One region of the Marinomonas sp. 15G6-16 genome, then DNA from elsewhere that is predicted to be linked to it. Evidence: predicted binding sites of a transcription regulator. Region 1 holds the regulator's gene; each other region holds the start of a gene.
The links. Region 1 encodes sigma-54, which starts transcription at its own class of promoters, with help from an activator protein. Its sites were predicted from a motif close to TGGCACNNNNNTTGCTNT; they were not measured.

Region 1 (4,460 bases):
CTCATCTTCACCAAAACGATTATTGATCAGTTCTACTATGGCTTTTAGAGCGTCTTCTTCGTCATCTCCATTGGTTTTAATATGAATTTCGGTGCCTTTTCCTGCAGCGAGCATCATCATTGCCATAATGCTTTTTCCGTCGACGTTACGACCTTCTTTTTCGATGGTAATATCACAGGAGAAGCGAGAAGTTGTTTCGACAAGCTTTCCTGCTGCTCTAGCATGCAAGCCAAGTTTGTTGATGATAGTAATAGACTCTTCTTGCATGCATGTTTCCTATATTAACGAATCAAATATATTGAATAGCTCTTCGTTTGTTTGAGCGGTTCTTAGTTTATCTAAAGATTGTGGCGATTGTGCTAATTCTGCAATTTGCGCCAATGTCGATAAATGAGAGTCGCACTCGTGAGGTGGAACGATGAGGGCGAAGATCAAATCTACCGCTCTTTTGTCAATAGCATCAAAGTCAATCGGATTTTGTAATGACATCACAACGATTGCCGTATGATTAGCAGACTCCAAACGGCAATGAGGGATGGCTATACCATTTCCTATACCAGTACTACCAAGTTTTTCTCGGCCTAACAAAGCGTCATAAACCGCTTCGTTATCGCAATGCAGTTTGTTAGATGCGACTTCCGCTAAGTTCTCAAGAACGCGTTTTTTGCTGACAATCTCTTGTTTTGCAAAGACAAGTTCTGCTTTCAATAATGATTTTAATGGCATGGTAAAATAGTGTCCGTTTAGATCAATCGCTTGCGTTCATTGGATGGCGGTATGTTCATCGCCTCGCGGTATTTTGCGACAGTACGACGGGCAACTTGTATGCCTTGGTCTGCCAAAATAGTCGCTAGTTTATTATCGCTTAAAGGTTTTTTCGCTGGCTCATCTGTTACTAGCTTTTTAATCATGGCTCGTATCGCTGTAGAAGAGCATTCACCGCCAGATGCTGTGTTGACATGGCTAGAGAAGAAATATTTAAGTTCAAAAATACCTTTTGGTGTGTGTATGTATTTTTGAGTTGTCACCCTAGATATTGTCGATTCGTGCATGCCGACTTCTTCTGCCACATCATGAAGTACCATGGGTTTCATGGCTTCTTCACCTAATTCAAAGAAGTCAATTTGACGGCTTACAATACAGCTGGCAACTTTCAGTAGGGTTTCATTTCGGCTTTGTAGACTTTTCATGAACCACTTGGCTTCTTGTAATGACGTCTTAATATAGCTCGCGTCCTCGGGTGTTGATGCGGTGCTAGCCATAGCAGAATAAGTTTCGTTTATTTTGACTGGCGGCAAAGCGTCGTTATTTAGCTCTACTTGCCAACTGCCATTGCGCTTTTTGACAGAAACATCTGGAATGACATAGTCCGTATCGTCTGCATCAATAACAGAGCCTGGACGAGGATTAAGTTGCTGTATTAGGCTAACAACTTCTTTGAGAGCTTCGTCTTTGAGCTTTGTTTTTCTGCTTAATTGCGCAAAGTCACGACTACCGAGAAGTGGCAAATAATTGTCAATCAGGTTGTGCGTGCTTTTGTATAAAGGATGGTTTTGAAACGCTTCTAACTGAACTAAGAGGCAGTCCCGTAGATCGGTAGAACAAACACCTATAGGATCAAAACGCTGCAGTCTATGTTGGACGGCCATGACTTCTTCTATATCAAGTTCTTCTAGTTCGATAGAAAGAGACTCGCAGATATCGTCTGGTGTAATACTTAGGTAACCATCTGGCTGTACGCATTCAATAATTGCGTATGCAATCTCAATGTCTCTATCAGACATGTGAGTTAAATTTAATTGCCAGATTAAGTGGTCTTGTATGCTTTCTGCTGGCGCATTACGGCTTTCGAAGTCGCCGTCACCTTCATAGCTATTGTTGTCGCTGATCGCGGCAGAGCTTTGATAGGTGTCATCCCAGTTGCTGTCTATTGAGAGCTCTTCAGGAATGCTTTCTGTCCATTCTGATTCAACACGAGCTTCTTCACTTGTATTGACATCAGGTGTTTCTGGTGTGCTTTTGGATTCGATGCTGGCTGGTGCTTCTACTTGTCCTTGTTCGTCATCGTCAAGTTCAAGAAGAGGGTTTGACTCAAGAAATTCATGAATTTCTTGTTTAAGATCCAGCGTAGAAAGCTGCAACAAACGTATCGCTTGCTGTAGCTGAGGTGTCATGGTCAGCTGTTGACCGAGTTTTAACTGTAAAGACTGCTTCATGGAGCAACTCTTTTTATTTGAGTGAATTGGAACGAGTTATGCATACTACTCCCTTTCTGCAGTAATGATAAGGGGTTACAGGCGGAAGTCGTCACCTAAATAGACTTTTTTTACCTGTTCATTGTTAATAACTGTACTGGCATCACCAGAAGCAATGATATATCCGTTACCCACAATATAAGCTTTATCGCAGATGTCTAAGGTTTCTCTGACATTGTGATCTGTGATTAGAACGCCAATGCCGCTTTCTTGTAAGTGTTTAATAATAAGTTTGATATCGCCAACAGAAATAGGGTCAACACCAGCGAAGGGTTCGTCTAAGAGAACGAACTTTGGATTCATTGCTAGTGCTCGTGCAATTTCTACGCGGCGTCTCTCGCCACCAGATAAGGCCATGCCTAAGTTCTTTCTGATATGGGTAATATGAAATTCTTCTAATAAATCTTCAAGCCTGGATTTTTTCTGGGCTTTTGTGAGTTCTTTGCGTGTTTCTAAAATCGCTAAAATATTGTCTTCAACAGACATTTTTCTAAAAATGGAGGCTTCTTGTGGTAAGTAACCGATGCCTTTTTGTGCTCTAGTGTGCATGGCGTTACTGGTGATGTCTTTACCATCGATAAATATGCCGCCTGCATCATTGGCAACCATTCCAACTATCATATAAAAGCATGTGGTTTTGCCTGCGCCGTTAGGACCAAGCAAACCAACCGCTTGGCCAGACTCAACTGAGATGGAAACATCCTTTACTACTTGTCGTTTTTTGTAGCTCTTTGCTAGGTTTTTAGCTTCTAGAAGGGCCATTTATTGAGCAGCCTTATCTGTTTGAGGTTGTAGCGTCATGGAGACTCGACCGGAATCTTTTTTCTCTGCGTTAAAGGTGCCATCTTCGACCATATAGAGAATGTAATCTGCAGAGATAGAGTTATCCATTCTGCTCAAGTAACCATCACCCATGATCTCAAGTTTGGATTCCTGTGTTGAATAGTGTATCTCGTTACCTTTACTGATAACAATATTTCCACTCCAGTCAACTTGTTGGCTAAATTTAGCAGGTTGCCCCAAAGCTTCTAAATTGCTGAACTTTTTAGTGGTGGCATCCGTGGTAACTTTTAAGTATTGCGCTTGTATTTCAATAGAGCCCTGTTTAATGAAGACATTGCCTTTGTAAATGGCTTCCCCTGTATTTTGATCAAAAGAGGCTTCGTCTGCTTGAATTTCTATCGGTTTGTTTATGTCGTCTGGGAGGGCATAAGTGTATTGGCTTAATAAAGCAGAAGTTAGCAAGGCGCTAATGTTAATCAAGTGTTTCATATGTTCCTCTTACAGATCCTGTCATGATGACTTCTTCTGAATTGATATAGGTCGTAATTTTGTCAGCGGAAGTTTCTCCTTGTGTGGAGACTAGCATCGGACTTCCTTGGCTTGTTAATGATTGATCTTTATCTAAATAATGTATGCTGTCTGCGCTCAGTTTTATGTCTTCAGATTGAAGATATGTCTTAACGGCTTCAGCCTTGTCTGTGAGTAGAATATCATTACTTCCATCATGAATGATGCCTTTATTTGCTTTTGCGCTCCAAGTGCCTGACTCAGATTTTCGTGCAACGCTTGGAGAATCAAGGAGTGTTTTAGAGTCATCAATATAATGCAGCGTTTGCTTCGCATGGAGGGTTTCGATTAATTCTCCATTTTGATTGAACTCTTTGATGGTTACCTGAGTAATGAAGTAGTCCGGAGAGCTGCTTAAAGAATCTGTTGGTATTAGACTTCTTTGAGGAGAAGCTTCATGCCATAGAAAAGCAGCTACACCAGCAATCAATAAGATAGCGAATAATAAGATTTTAGGCGTAGCTGTGCTTTCAAATTTAAACATTAGATCGAACTGCCTGAGCTAATTATAAATAAATAGACACAATAAGATCCAAGAAGCGGTAATCCAACCCAGCGTGGAATGCTGCCGGTTTTAGATTTTTTGAAAATATAAATAGCGAACGCAAGAGCGATTGTTAAAGCCAATACCCAAGGGTAATCTCGATTAGTTACGTTGGCATCAATTATTCCCGGTGCAATCAACGCTGGTAATGGTAATACTGTTGCCAAGTTGAAAATATTGGAACCTAAAATATTACCGATGGCGATGTCATGGTGACCTTTTCTTACACTGCTTACTGATGCGGCTAACTCTGGCAAGCTGGTGCCAATAGCGACGATAGATAGTCCAATGATGAGCTCACTGACGCCAAG
Region 2 (4,460 bases), 120 kb from region 1:
GATTTATTTGGTGCGACTTTACCTCAATTGCCAGAAATCTGGGGTAAGTTAGTCGCTGCGGGGTTTGAGACGGGTCAAGCCTATGGTAAGTCATTACGAACTGTTAAGTCTTGTGTTGGTAGTACTTGGTGTCGTTATGGTGTGAATGACAGTATGACCATGGCGGTTGATTTAGAGAACCGTTACAAAGGTTTGCGCTCTCCTCATAAGATTAAATTTGCTGTGTCTGGTTGTACTCGTGAATGTGCAGAAGCGCAAAGTAAAGACATTGGTGTTATTGCAACAGAAGGCGGTTGGAATCTTTATGTCTGTGGTAACGGTGGTATGAAACCTCGTCACGGCGACTTATTTGCTACAGACTTAGATGACGAAACACTCATTAAATACATTGATCGCGTACTCATGTTCTACACAAAAACCGCGGATCGACTACAGCGAACTTCGGTTTGGATGGATGGTCTTGAAGGCGGTCTAGAGTATCTAAAAGAAGTGGTTATAGAAGATAAATTAGGTATGTGTGACGAGCTGGATGCGGCGATGAATTATGTTGTTGATACCTTCCAGTGTGAGTGGAAAACAACATTGGAAGATCCAGAAGCACTGAAAACATTCCGTCAGTTTGTTAACTATGATGGTGTTGATGACAATGTTGTTTTCGTTGAAGAGCGTGATCAAATTCGCCCTGCGACAGAAAAAGAAAAGTTAGAATTGATTGCGAAGGTGGGTTAATAAGATGGCATCACAATGGAAATTAGTTTGTAAACAAGGTGATCTTATTAGAGGTGCTGGGGTAGCGGCTATGGTCGATGGTCAGCAAGTGGCACTTTTTTATATTCCTGAGTCTGATGATAAGGTGTTTGCTATCGGTAATTGGGATCCATTCGGCAAGGCGAACGTTTTGTCTCGCGGTTTAGTTGCTCACCTCCAAGGTAATTGGACGGTTGCTAGTCCTTTGTATAAACAACACTTTGTGTTGTCTTCTGGAGACTGTCTGGAAGACGACGCGGTTCGAATTCCTTACTGGAAAGCGAAACTAGAAGGAGATGAGGTGTACATTTCTGAGCCTTAATACGCATAGGTTGCATTGTTTTGGTGCGAAGGCTTTGAGGTCTTATAGTGTCAGTAAAAGGTAACTTGTCCATTTATAGGGAATTGGTAACGAATACATGGATTTAATGCCTTTTATCAAAATTGGCTTGGTTATTGCTTTATACAAAGTAACTGATGCACCGTAAGTCGACGAAGGTTTACACATAAAGCAATCAGATATTACAAAAGGCAACGAGGCCCAACTGCTTTTCCAGAAAAGCGGTTGGGCCTTTTTTTGTTTTTGGATAATGGGTTTGAGGAATGATCATGACAGCACGAATTGAGAAAACGACTTGTCCATATTGTGGCGTAGGGTGCGGGGTGAATTTTACTGTACCAAATGCCGCGACTGACCCTGTTGAGCCTGTGTCTGGAGATCGTGATCATCCTGCTAACTTTGGTCGTCTGTGCGTGAAAGGCAGTAGTCTTGCGCAAACCATTCAATCTGACGATAGATTGTTGACTCCTATGGTGAACGGTGAGTCTGTTGCTTGGCAAACAGCGGTTGAGACTGTCAGTGAAAAAATTGCTCAAGTGGTGAAGGAACATGGCCCTGATGCTTTTGGCTTTTACCTTTCTGGGCAGATTTTGACAGAAGATTATTATGTGGCGAATAAGTTAGCCAAAGGTTTCATTGGAACGGCTAATGTCGATACCAACTCTCGATTGTGTATGGCGTCAGCGGTTGTGGGCTATAAGCGTGCTTTTGGCTCTGATACTGTTCCCTGTAATTATGAAGACTTAGAGTTATGTGATTTGTTAATCATGGTGGGCTCTAATGCGGCTTGGACGCATCCAATTTTATTCCAGCGTATTGCAGAAGCTAAAAAGCAACGCCCTAACATGAAAGTGGTGGTGATTGATCCAAGAGAGACGGCCACTTGTGATATTGCAGATTTGCACTTGGGGATTAAGCCTGGCAGCGATGCGGCGATCTTCTCTTATTTGTTACAGCACTCTGTTCAGGCGAATGTGCTTGATCAAGGTTTTATTTCTCGTCATACCAATGGTTTTAAAGAGGCTCTAAATCAGGCGAATGAGTCAACACCGACTTTGGCTTCAGCGGCGGAATTCTCTGGAGTAAGTGAAAAAGATTTAAGTTTATTGGCAAGCTGGTGGACAGGAACGGCAAAAACGGTGACTTTTTATTCTCAAGGTGTGAACCAGTCTTCATCGGGTGTCGATAAATGTAATGCGATTATTAATTGCCATTTAGCAACTGGGCGTATTGGAAAGGAAGGTGCTGGACCGTTTTCGATTACAGGTCAACCGAATGCGATGGGCGGACGAGAAGTGGGCGGATTAGCGAATCAGTTAGCTGCACATATGGATTTCGCTACGCCAGGTGCTCAGTCATTGGTTCAGCGTTTTTGGCAAGCACCAAATATGGCAACAGAAAACGGTTTAAAAGCCGTCGACTTATTTCAAGCCATGGAAGAAGGTAAGGTAAAAGTGGTTTGGATTATGTCGACTAATCCCATGGTGAGTTTGCCAGATACGGCTCAAGTGAGAAGAGCGTTAGAAAAGTGTGAGTTGGTCATTGTCAGTGATTGCAAGGCGCATACTGATACCACTGCGATGGCAGATGTCTTATTTCCGGCAACAGGTTGGAGTGAGAAAAATGGCACAGTGACAAATTCAGAAAGAAGAATCTCACGCCAACGCGGTCTTTTGCCGGCGCCAGGTGAAGCCAAACATGATTGGTGGGCGATTTGTGAAGTGGCGAAAAGCTTGGGATATCAGTCAGCGTTTTCTTATCGAAATGTTCATGAAATCTTTGTTGAGCACGCGGCGCTATCGGCTTTTGAAAATAATGGCAAACGCGATTTTGATATTGGCCACTTTAGTCAAATGACAAAAGAAGAATATGATGCTTTAGTTCCTGTGCAATGGCCTGTTCCAAAAGGGCGACCAGAAGGAACGGCTCGTATGTTCGAAGATGGTCGATTCTTTACGCCAGATAATCGAGCTAAATTTGTTCCTATTGTGCCTCAGTTGCCTGTTAATCAGTTTTCTCAGGAATGGCCATTCACGCTTAATACAGGACGTGTTCGTGATCAATGGCACACCATGACACGAACAGGCGATGCGGCTTTATTAACCAAACACACTGACCAGCCTTATGTAGAAATTCATCCAAGAGATGCAAGAGCGCTTGGTATTGAAGACAAAACGCTTGTGCGCCTTACTTCTTCGCATGGGGAAGCTTTGTTGAAGGCAAAAGTAAGTCGAGGCGTGGCTCCGGGGAATGTTTTTGCGCCAATCCATTGGACGCAACAATTTTCCAATGCATCTGTTGTGTCAAACCTTATTCCTCAAGTAGTTGATCCTCTGTCAGGGCAGCCGGAATCGAAACATGCGCAAGTTAAACTTGAAGCTGTAAAAGATGTTTCTTATGGTGTGGTTGTATCTTCAGAGCCGCTTGAAGAACTGGATTTCACTTATTGGTGTTATGTGCCATCTGAGCATGGCTATCATTACGAAGTGGTGTGGCCAATTGGCGAAAATGTGTCTTCGATTCAGGCTTTGTTAAATCAGAATGGTGCGTCAACAGGCGAGTGGCTGGAATATACTAACCCTGTTACAGAGCAAATTAGGCTGGCGTATATTCAGGATAAAAAGCTTTCTCTTGTTGCGTATTTGCATCCGACACCTGAATCCATTTCGTGTGATTGGTTAGAATCAAAATTAGCAGAGCAAGAACCTTTATCTGAGTTGGATCGTATGGCGATATTAGTCGGATTGCCAGCGAATGTTGAAGATAAAGGCGCTATAATATGTACTTGTTTTCAAGTCGGTAAAAAGCAAATAGAACAAGCAATTACTGATGGTGTTTGTTCAGTCGAAGAGCTCGGTTCATTATTAAAATGCGGAACAAATTGTGGCTCCTGTATTCCTGAACTCAAACACTTTATCCCTACCATAACGGAGCTTTCTGCATGAGTAATGCGTTTACACAGTATGTGAAAATTTTAGGGCGCGGTAAAAAAGGCTCTCGTAGCTTGACTACTGAAGAGGCAGATCATGCAATGTCTCTTATTTTAAATGGCAAAGTTGAACCAGAGCAGCTAGGTGCTTTTTGGATGCTGATTCGTATACGTGAAGAAACAGTGGAAGAAACGGTTGGGTTTACTGAGGCCACACGTCAGTTTTTATCAGAAAAAGATCCGTTAGAATTTCACGTAGATCTTGATTGGCCTGCATATGCTGGTAAGCGTAATGAGTTACCTTGGTTTTTGCTTGCTGCGCTTGCTTTGGCAAATTATGGAAAGAAGGTAGTGATGCATGGTCATGCATTTGAAGGTGAAGAAAGAATATTTGTAAATGAAGCTATTAGACGTTTAGGCTTGCCCATTTCCCATACTCGTCAG
Region 3 (4,460 bases), 1.5 Mb from region 1:
TTCCGCTGGCATATCACCAATTTCATCTAGGAACAGGGTGCCGCCATTTGCTTGTTCAAAGCGTCCGCGACGCTGTGTGTTTGCGCCAGTAAATGCGCCTTTTTCATGACCAAATAACTCGGACTCGATTAAATCGTGCGGAATGGCTGCCATGTTCAAGGCGATGAAAGGGTTTGCTGAACGAGGGCTGTGAGTGTGGAGTGCTTGAGCAACCAACTCTTTACCTGTGCCAGATTCACCATTGATTAAGACGGTGATATTGGAATTAGCAAGTCGCCCAATAGCACGGAAGACCTCTTGCATAGCCGGTGCTTCACCAATGATCTCTTTGTCTACTTGAGGAACGGCTTCTTCCTCTGGCATATCGTCCGTACTAGGGCGTGAATTTTTGTGGTGCAGCATGGCGCGTTTTACAAGGCTTACCGCTTCTTCCACATCAAATGGTTTTGGTAAATATTCAAATGCACCACCTTGATAAGATGCGACGGCACTTTCAAGGTCTGAGTGAGCTGTCATGATAATAACAGGCAAGTAAGGGTGGTCATTTTGCAGCTTATCAAGAAGCTCTAAACCGTCCATGCCAGGCATGCGAATGTCACTGATGATGGCGCTTGGCTGTTCTTTGTCTATCATGTTGACGAGGTTTTCAGCCGAGTCAAACAAACGACATTGGATGCCTTCTTGTTCTAGAGTCTTTTCCAATACCCAGCGAATAGAGCGATCATCGTCAACAATCCATACAGTTTCATCTTGTGTCATGTGTTTTTCTCCTGGCCTTGGACTGATGTCTCAATGGGAATTAATATATTGAATTCGGTGTGTTGTGGGTGGCTATTGCATTCGATGATGCCATGATGCTGATGAACAACCGATTGGGAGATAGATAAGCCCAGTCCGGTTCCGTCAGCTCTGCCACTAACCATGGGATAAAATAACGTTTTCATAATGGATTCAGGTATGCCTGGCCCATTGTCGATAATGCTGATTTTGCAAACTAGACGATGTCGTTTTGAGCCGATAGTAAATTGGCGCAAGGTACGAGTGACCATGCGAATTGTCTTTTGCTGGCTGTCTTGATCTTCCATCAATGCTTGCATGGCATTTCGAGTAATGTTCAACAGCGCTTGTATCAGCTGAGATTCGTCGCCGATTAAATCTGGAATACTTGGGTCATAATCTCGAATCAATTTGATTTTATTGTCCGTTTCAACGGAAATCAGTTGTCGAACACGCTCAAGCACTTTGTGAATATTTAATGGCTTGTTTTTAGGGATTTGTCTTGGGCCGAGCAAACGATCAACAAGGTCTCGTAGACGATCGGATTCTTCAATAATGACTTGGGTGTAGTCATTTAAAGCTTCGTCAGTAAATGCACGGCTAATTAATTGTGCAGCACCACGAATTCCACCTAATGGGTTTTTAATTTCATGGGCAAGTCCACGAACTAATTCTTTGCTGCTTTCGTGGTTCGCAATAATTTCGTCTTCTTGGGAAATTCGCTTCATTCTATCGCGAGGGTAGAGTTCTATAATGAGGCTTTCTGTTGCGTTTGATGACCCCATAATTGGCGTCACAGTGTAATCGCAGAAAAGCTTTTTTGAATTTACTCGCTCAATTTCTGCTTCACGTTTCGTAAAGGCATGACCTGTCTCAATAGCAGAATATAAGGCACTGATACTGTTCTCGTTTTCACGAAAAGCAGAGCTTAAGTCGTTACCATAAATTCGGCGACGGCTAACCGCGAGCAGCATTTCTGCAGCAGGATTTAAGTATTCTATCTCTAATTTATTATTCACTTGAATAATAGCGGTAGATAGATGATCGATTAATAAACTATACAAAACAAAGCCTCTTTATTGACCATTCACTATGTGCAAAAAGCGAACCAACATTGGGCACTTTGAAATGGCTTATATATATAAGGTATCTGTTTTAAACAAAAAATAATACGCACAATTGTGGTGCGTTATGTGGTGTGCATTTTTTAAGTGCAAAAAAAAGCCTCGATCTAAATCGAGGCTTTCGTGTTTACTGAGCAGTTTTAAAGATTAAACGCTGTAGTAAAGTTCGAACTCAAGAGGAGTTGTTGTCATTGCAACGCGTTGAGCTTCACCTGCTTTAAGGTCGATGTAAGCATCGATCATGTCGTCAGAGAATACACCGCCTTGAGTCAAGAACTCACGGTCTTCGCTTAGGCACTTAAGCGCTTCTTCTAGGCTGCCAGCAACTTGTGGGATAGCTGCTGCTTCTTCAGCTGGAAGATCGTACAAATCTTTGTCTGCTGCATCGCCAGGGTGAATCTTGTTTTTGATACCGTCAAGGCCAGCCATCAACATAGCTGCGAAAGCTAGGTATGGGTTAGCAGTTGGATCAGGGAAACGAGCTTCGATACGCTTGCCTTTAGGGCTTGCAACGTAAGGAATACGGATAGAAGCAGAACGGTTACGAGCTGAGTAAGCTAGCATAACTGGTGCTTCAAAACCTGGAACAAGACGCTTGTAAGAGTTAGTTGAAGCGTTTGTGAATGCGTTCAACGCTTTAGCGTGCTTGATGATACCACCGATGTAGTAAAGAGCTGTTTCAGATAGACCAGCGTATTGGTCACCAGCAAATTGGTTAACGCCATCTTTCCAGAAAGATTGGTGAACGTGCATACCAGAACCGTTATCGCCAACGATTGGTTTTGGCATGAATGTCGCTGTTTTGCCGTAAGCGTGAGCAACATTGTGTACACAGTACTTAAGGATTTGAACTTCGTCTGCTTTTTTAACTAGTGTGTTAAATTTAGCGCCGATTTCGTTTTGACCAGCAGTTGCTACTTCATGGTGATGAACTTCGATTTCCAAGCCCATAGATTCCATTGCGCCACACATTGCAGCACGAAGGTCATGGTGAGAGTCAACTGGTGGTACTGGGAAGTAACCGCCTTTAACAGTTGGACGGTGGCCCATGTTGCCGCCTTCAAATTTCTTGTTTGAAGCCCAAGCAGCTTCTTCTGCGTTGATTTCAACACAAGAACCTGACATGTCAGTTTTCCACTTAACATCGTCAAATACGAAGAATTCTGGCTCAGGACCGAAGAATGCAGTGTCACCAAGGCCTGTAGATTTAAGGAATTCTTCTGCACGTAAAGCAACAGAACGAGGATCGCGATCGTAACCTTGCATAGTAGAAGGTTCGATAATGTTACAACGAACAATAACAGTCGCTTCTTCAGTGAAAGGATCGATAATAGCTGTATCGTCCTGAGGCATCATGATCATGTCGGATTCGTTGATGCCTTTCCAGCCAGCGATGGATGAACCATCAAACATCTGACCAGTCTCAAAAAACTCTTCGTCTACCGTAATAGCTGGAATAGATACGTGTTGCTCTTTACCTTTAAAATCGGTAAAGCGAAGGTCAACCCACTTCGCGTCATGCTCAGCAATCAAGGCAAGGGTCTTGTTTGACATAGTTGTTCTCCAGTCGTAGTTAAAGCGAAATTACTTTCTATTTAAAAGTGCTTCAATATAAAGCGCCATTTGCAGAATAGAAAGCACAACTTGTGCCAGAAATTTGTGCGATCGAATAATTCTATCTATAACAATAATTTAGACCCAATAAATATTATTTCCGCTTGGTTAGTGAACATAAATAGCGCTCTAAATATAACTTTTGCACTTTTATGGTTCATTTTTTTGTGAATTTGTTTTGTTTTGGTGCAAATTTAGTGTTTTCGTATCGATTGTCTTTTCTTTATACTGTGCGCCTTTCTAACCTCCGGTATATATCGCAACTCCTATGAAATTTATTGTTAAATTCTTTGCAGAAATCACGATCAAAAGTCGCCCTGTAAGAAAGTCCTTCATCAAGCAACTCAGACATAACGTTAAGTTGGTTCTAAAAAAATACGATGCCGATGTTACCGTTGCCGGTAATTGGGATTTTATTGAAATATTTTCTGAGCGCGATGATTTACGTGAAGAATTTACAGAAGCTTTATCTAACATAGCCGGTATTGCTCACTTCCAGTTTGTACGTGAATTTCCACTTGTTGATTTAGATGGCATTGTTGATGAAGCGCTTGTGTCTTATGGCGACGTTCTTAAGGATGCCGTTTTCGCGGTACGCGTGAAGCGTGTTGGTAAACATCACGATTTCACCTCGGTTGAAGCTGAACGCCATATTGGTGGTTGTTTAAAAGCACGCTCTGGCGCGCTGGCCGTTCGTTTGAAAAATCCAGAAGTCTTGGTACCTATCGATATTCGTGACGACAGAGTTTGGATGATCGAACAGCGAGTGGAAGGTTTAGGTGGTTATCCTCTTGGTTCACAAGATCCGGTTTTGTCTCTTATGTCTGGCGGTTATGACTCTACCGTGAGCTCTTATCTAACGATGAGTCGTGGATTAAAAACGCATTTTTGCTTTTTTAATCTTGGTGGTGATGCCCACGAAATTGGTGTGAAGCAGGTTTCTCA
Region 4 (4,460 bases), 720 kb from region 1:
TCGCCTTTTTTTACTAAGGTCGGTTGGTTGATCAAGTTGTCTGTTATATAGGTGTTGATACGTAAGTTGCGTGAAGCAATCAGGCCGTAAGGTGGATTCTTTGCTGTAAAAACTTGGCCTCTTAACGTTGATATATCAACATCGCCAACACCCGTGTTAGCTCTGTTTATTTCTTGTCCTCGATTGATGGGGGAAATTGTTTTGATTGCTGGGATCGTAATGGATTGAGTGACTGGTACATAAGACTTCCATACAGGCGAATCGCAGCTAACTTCATAAGTCGTGCGCTTGTTGGCCTCAGGTCTTTGATTTGTAACTGTAATGGTGCCAGCTTCACAGTCAGGTAAATAGTTTAATGCTGCTAGGTTATTTAAAGAAATCGTAACGTCGGCTTCTGGGTATATTTCTAGTAATCGAGGTATCTCTACTTGGTTTATGTAGTGATTAATTTGGTTTTCTATAGATTCAGCAAATATTAAACTTGCTTGGAAACAAAAGAAGGCTATTGTTAGCCTTATGATTCGCATGATTAGCTCTCTTTGTTTATTATTGCGTTAGAAATAAGATAGTTAGTAAAATCTGATAAATCACTTTATCATTGGATGATGTAACTTAACAATTATGAGGTGATACCTCAGTATGATGTTTGCACATTTTGGAGGCGTTTATGGCTGGAGTTTTGGATACTGTTAATCAACGTACGCAGTTGGTAGGTGAAAACCGACTAGAGCTGTTGTTATTCCGCTTAAACGGTAAGCACCTTTACGGTATCAATGTTTTTAAGGTGAAGGAAATTCTTCAATGCCCTAAACTTACCTCTATGCCTCATAGCTCACCTGTTGTTCGAGGTGTTGCTCATATTCGTGGCGGCACAATTCCTATTTTAGATTTGGGATTAGCGACAGGTGCAAGCCCGATTGAAAATATTGATCAATGTTTTGTTATCATCACTGAATACAACCGTCGTATACAGGGGTTCTTGGTACGTGGCGTTGAAAGAATTGTGAACATGAACTGGAGTGATATTCAGCCACCACCAAAAGGTTTGTCTAATGACAATTACCTGACAGCTGTGTGTCAGGTAGAAAAAGAGATGGTTGAAATCCTCGATGTTGAGCAAATTCTTTCTGAAGTAGCACCGACTCGTCAGGATATATCTGCTGGTATTGTGGATGATAACGTTCAAGAAAACGCCAAAAAACACCATATTCTTATTGTTGATGACTCATCTGTTGCTCGTAAGCAGATTAAGCGTTGTATGGAGCAAGTAGGTTTTGAGACGACTGTCTTGCATGATGGTCGTGAAGCGCTTGATCATCTTGAAGGCCTTGTAGCTGAAGGCAAAGATATTACCGAGGTATTTTCTATGGTGATTTCAGATATTGAAATGCCTGAAATGGATGGTTATACCTTAACGACAGCGATTCGAAACGATAGCCGCTTACAAGATTTATTCATCCTGCTTCATACATCATTAAGTGGTGTTTTCAACGAAGCGATGGTGAAGAAAGTTGGGGCAGATGGCTTTTTGGCAAAATTCCAGCCGGATGAGTTAGCTCGATTAGCAATAGAAACAGTACAGGTTCAAACGGAATAGTCGGTAGGCTCCTTTTCGATTGGCTTTATTTAATGGGCGTCTGCCACATATGGAGTTTTAATGCTCAGTAGTACAAATGCAATCACACCTAACGGATATATTAGGTTTAGGGAATATCTTCAAAAGGTATGTGGCATATCCCTTAGCGATAATAAGCAATATTTGGTGGCTAGCCGTTTAGGGCGAATTTTAGAGCGAGAAAACTTCACTAAAATTGAGCAATTGGTTGATGCGCTTGAAAGGTTTGGTAATGCCAAACTTAAAGAAGAAGTCATCAATGCAATGACAACCAATGAAACACTTTGGTTTCGTGATACTCATCCTTTTACTATTTTAAAAGAGAAGATATTGCCTGAAATGTCTTCTGCTCCTTTGCGAATTTGGTCTGCTGCCTCTTCTACTGGTCAAGAGCCTTACTCTATCAGTATGGTAATTGAAGACTTCAAGGCTTCTCGTCCAGGTGTTATGAAAGCTGGTGAGAAGATTATTGCGACAGATATCTGTACCAATATACTTCAGCACGCAAAACAGGGTGAGTATGACAGCTTAGCGATCGCTCGTGGCTTGGGTGCAGACTTTCAGAGACGTTATTTTGACAAGATCAATGAACAAACTTGGAAGATAAAGCCTCACTTGAGTTCTAGAGTGGAGTTTCGTTATTTGAATCTAATTGATTCATTCGCTGGTTTGGGTAAGTTCGACGTTATTTTTTGTCGTAATGTTCTGATTTATTTCACTGGTGATTTGAAGATGGATATTCTTAAAAGAATGCATGCCGCTTTAAAGCCTGGAGGATATTTGTTCTTGGGCGGATCTGAAGCGTTAAGCGGCCTTTCAGCCTACTTTGAGATTGTCCAGTGTCATCCTGGTATTGTTTACAAAGCTAAAGCCTTATAGCCTTTGTAAAAGCCTTATTAAAAAGCCCGCCTTAGTTTTTCTAGGGCGGACTTTTTTGTCTTTGTTTTCCTTGTTTATTGTTTGCCGCTTTTTGCCGTTCCTCTAGATAAAAATCATAACCCATTGAATTATATAGTTATTTTATTTTGGCATCATAATTGCTTTATCTTGTTTAGTTTATGATGTTTTTAGTTTGAGGGTTTAATGGCTATATCTTTTGCGAGTGCATTTGCAGGACACGATAAGACGCTAGAGTTTAGAAGCGCTAGAGCGGCAGTGCTTGCTAATAATATCGCCAATGCTGATACGCCTAACTTCAAATCGCGAGACATCAGCTTTGATTCTATGCTTAACGATGCTAGCAGCAAACTGAAATTAGCGGGTACAAATTCTAAGCATATTTCAGGAGAAGGTTTTTCGTCAGGTTCGGATGCGCTTTTGTATCGAAACGCTAATCAACCTTCTTTGGATGGAAATAATGTCGATATGCAAAGAGAGCAAGCAGAATATGCACAAAACTCCTTGCAGTTCGATACAAGCTTTATGTTTTTGGATAGAAAAATTAGTGGCATGAAAAAAGCGCTTACTGGGAACTAATAACGATGTCTTTAAGTAATATTTTTACAATTTCTGGATCGGCAATGAGTGCTCAAACAGTACGTTTGAACACAGTGGCCAGCAACATGGCAAACGTAGACAGTGTTGCTAGTTCAGCAGATCAGACCTACCGCGCTCGTAAACCTGTATTTTCGCAGATGATGAATGACAGTATGCGTGAATTTGGTTGGAGCAATGCCAGCATGGATGACAGCGGTGCTGGTGTGGGTGTAAAAGTAGATGGCATCGTTGAATCTGATGCGCCGTTGCAGCCTAGATATGAACCAGATCATCCAATGGCAAATGAAGAAGGGTATGTGTTCTATCCGAACGTGAATCCAATAGAAGAGATGGCAGATATGATGTCAGCTTCTCGATCTTTTCAAACGAATGTGGAAATTATGAACTCGGCAAAAAGTATGATGCAGAAAATGCTCACACTTGGACAGTCGTAGGAGCTAACAGATGGCAAATATATCTGACACTAAAGGCCTAGGTAATCTGATCTCCCAATATGGGACAGATTCGGCTAAAGCGAAAGCTGGTATTGAAAAGCCCGCGGCCTCGACAGAAGAAACAGGCGCCTTAGCGGATCAAAATGTGTTTTTGAAGCTCTATATTGAGCAGCTTAAAGGGCAGGATCCAACTTCGCCTCAAGATGCGAATGATATGGTGGCTCAGATGTCACAGTTTAGTTCTTTGGAGCGTTTAACTGGCATATCAGATCAGCTTGAAACTATGGCAACGTCTTTGACTTCTAACCAAGCACTTAGTGCTTCCACTTTAGTGGGGCGATCTATTTTGATGGAAGGAAGTACGGCAAAAATCTCTGAAGGCTCTGATGATGTTCAGCTGAAGACAACGATTCCAGAAGACTCTAAAACGGCCACACTGAAAATATACGATGAAAATAATGTTCTTGTTCGTACGTCTACGCTGAACTCAGGTGACTACAAATGGGACAAGTTAGATGATGAAGGAAATATTTTGCCGCCTGGTGAATATCGCTTCGCAGCATCATCAACAAATGATAAAGGCGAAATCTCAGCCATGACAACACGTCTACCGACACGTATCCAAGGCGTTACGATTAATGGCGAAGATGGAACCGTTTTGAATGTGGAAAACCACGGCAAAATCAAACTCACAAACGAATTAGAAATTTTAGGGTAATTGGGAGAGTATTATGGGATTCAATACTGCACTATCTGGCATTAAAGCTTCTGCCGATTATTTAAGTGTAACAGGTAATAACATTGCCAATGCCGACACAACGGGTTTCAAGAAATCTCGTATAGAGTTTGATGACCTTTACAATACAAGTGTTTTGGGTGCTGGTAGTGGTAACAGTATTGGTTCTGGTGTGAGC

Region 2: the regulator sigma-54 is predicted to act here: its motif matches at 1,193-1,210, upstream of AC0L46_RS14410 (nitrate reductase).
Region 3: the regulator sigma-54 is predicted to act here: its motif matches at 1,871-1,888, upstream of glnL (nitrogen regulation protein NR(II)).
Region 4: the regulator sigma-54 is predicted to act here: its motif matches at 2,642-2,659, upstream of flgB (flagellar basal body rod protein FlgB).

Annotation. Positions count from the first base shown of each region.
Region 1 covers NZ_CM147916.1:3,136,115-3,140,574, forward strand. Annotated here, with positions in the region: gene AC0L46_RS14845 (HPr family phosphocarrier protein) at 1-267, opposite strand, end outside; gene ptsN (PTS IIA-like nitrogen regulatory protein PtsN) at 277-726, opposite strand; gene AC0L46_RS14855 (RNA polymerase factor sigma-54) at 744-2,216, opposite strand; gene lptB (LPS export ABC transporter ATP-binding protein) at 2,292-3,017, opposite strand; gene lptA (lipopolysaccharide transport periplasmic protein LptA) at 3,018-3,527, opposite strand; gene lptC (LPS export ABC transporter periplasmic protein LptC) at 3,511-4,089, opposite strand; gene AC0L46_RS14875 (calcium/sodium antiporter) at 4,089-4,460, opposite strand, start outside.
Region 2 covers NZ_CM147916.1:3,017,358-3,021,817, forward strand. Annotated here, with positions in the region: gene nirB (nitrite reductase large subunit NirB) at 1-729, shown strand, start outside; gene nirD (nitrite reductase small subunit NirD) at 734-1,069, shown strand; gene AC0L46_RS14410 (nitrate reductase) at 1,357-4,032, shown strand; gene AC0L46_RS14415 (glycosyl transferase family protein) at 4,029-4,460, shown strand, end outside.
Region 3 covers NZ_CM147916.1:1,370,278-1,374,737, reverse strand. Annotated here, with positions in the region: gene ntrC (nitrogen regulation protein NR(I)) at 1-759, opposite strand, end outside; gene glnL (nitrogen regulation protein NR(II)) at 756-1,841, opposite strand; gene glnA (glutamate--ammonia ligase) at 2,049-3,455, opposite strand; gene thiI (tRNA uracil 4-sulfurtransferase ThiI) at 3,784-4,460, shown strand, end outside.
Region 4 covers NZ_CM147916.1:2,419,939-2,424,398, forward strand. Annotated here, with positions in the region: gene flgA (flagellar basal body P-ring formation chaperone FlgA) at 1-527, opposite strand, end outside; gene AC0L46_RS11595 (chemotaxis protein CheV) at 668-1,597, shown strand; gene AC0L46_RS11600 (CheR family methyltransferase) at 1,658-2,494, shown strand; gene flgB (flagellar basal body rod protein FlgB) at 2,699-3,091, shown strand; gene flgC (flagellar basal body rod protein FlgC) at 3,097-3,546, shown strand; gene AC0L46_RS11615 (flagellar hook assembly protein FlgD) at 3,557-4,264, shown strand; gene AC0L46_RS11620 (flagellar hook protein FlgE) at 4,278-4,460, shown strand, end outside.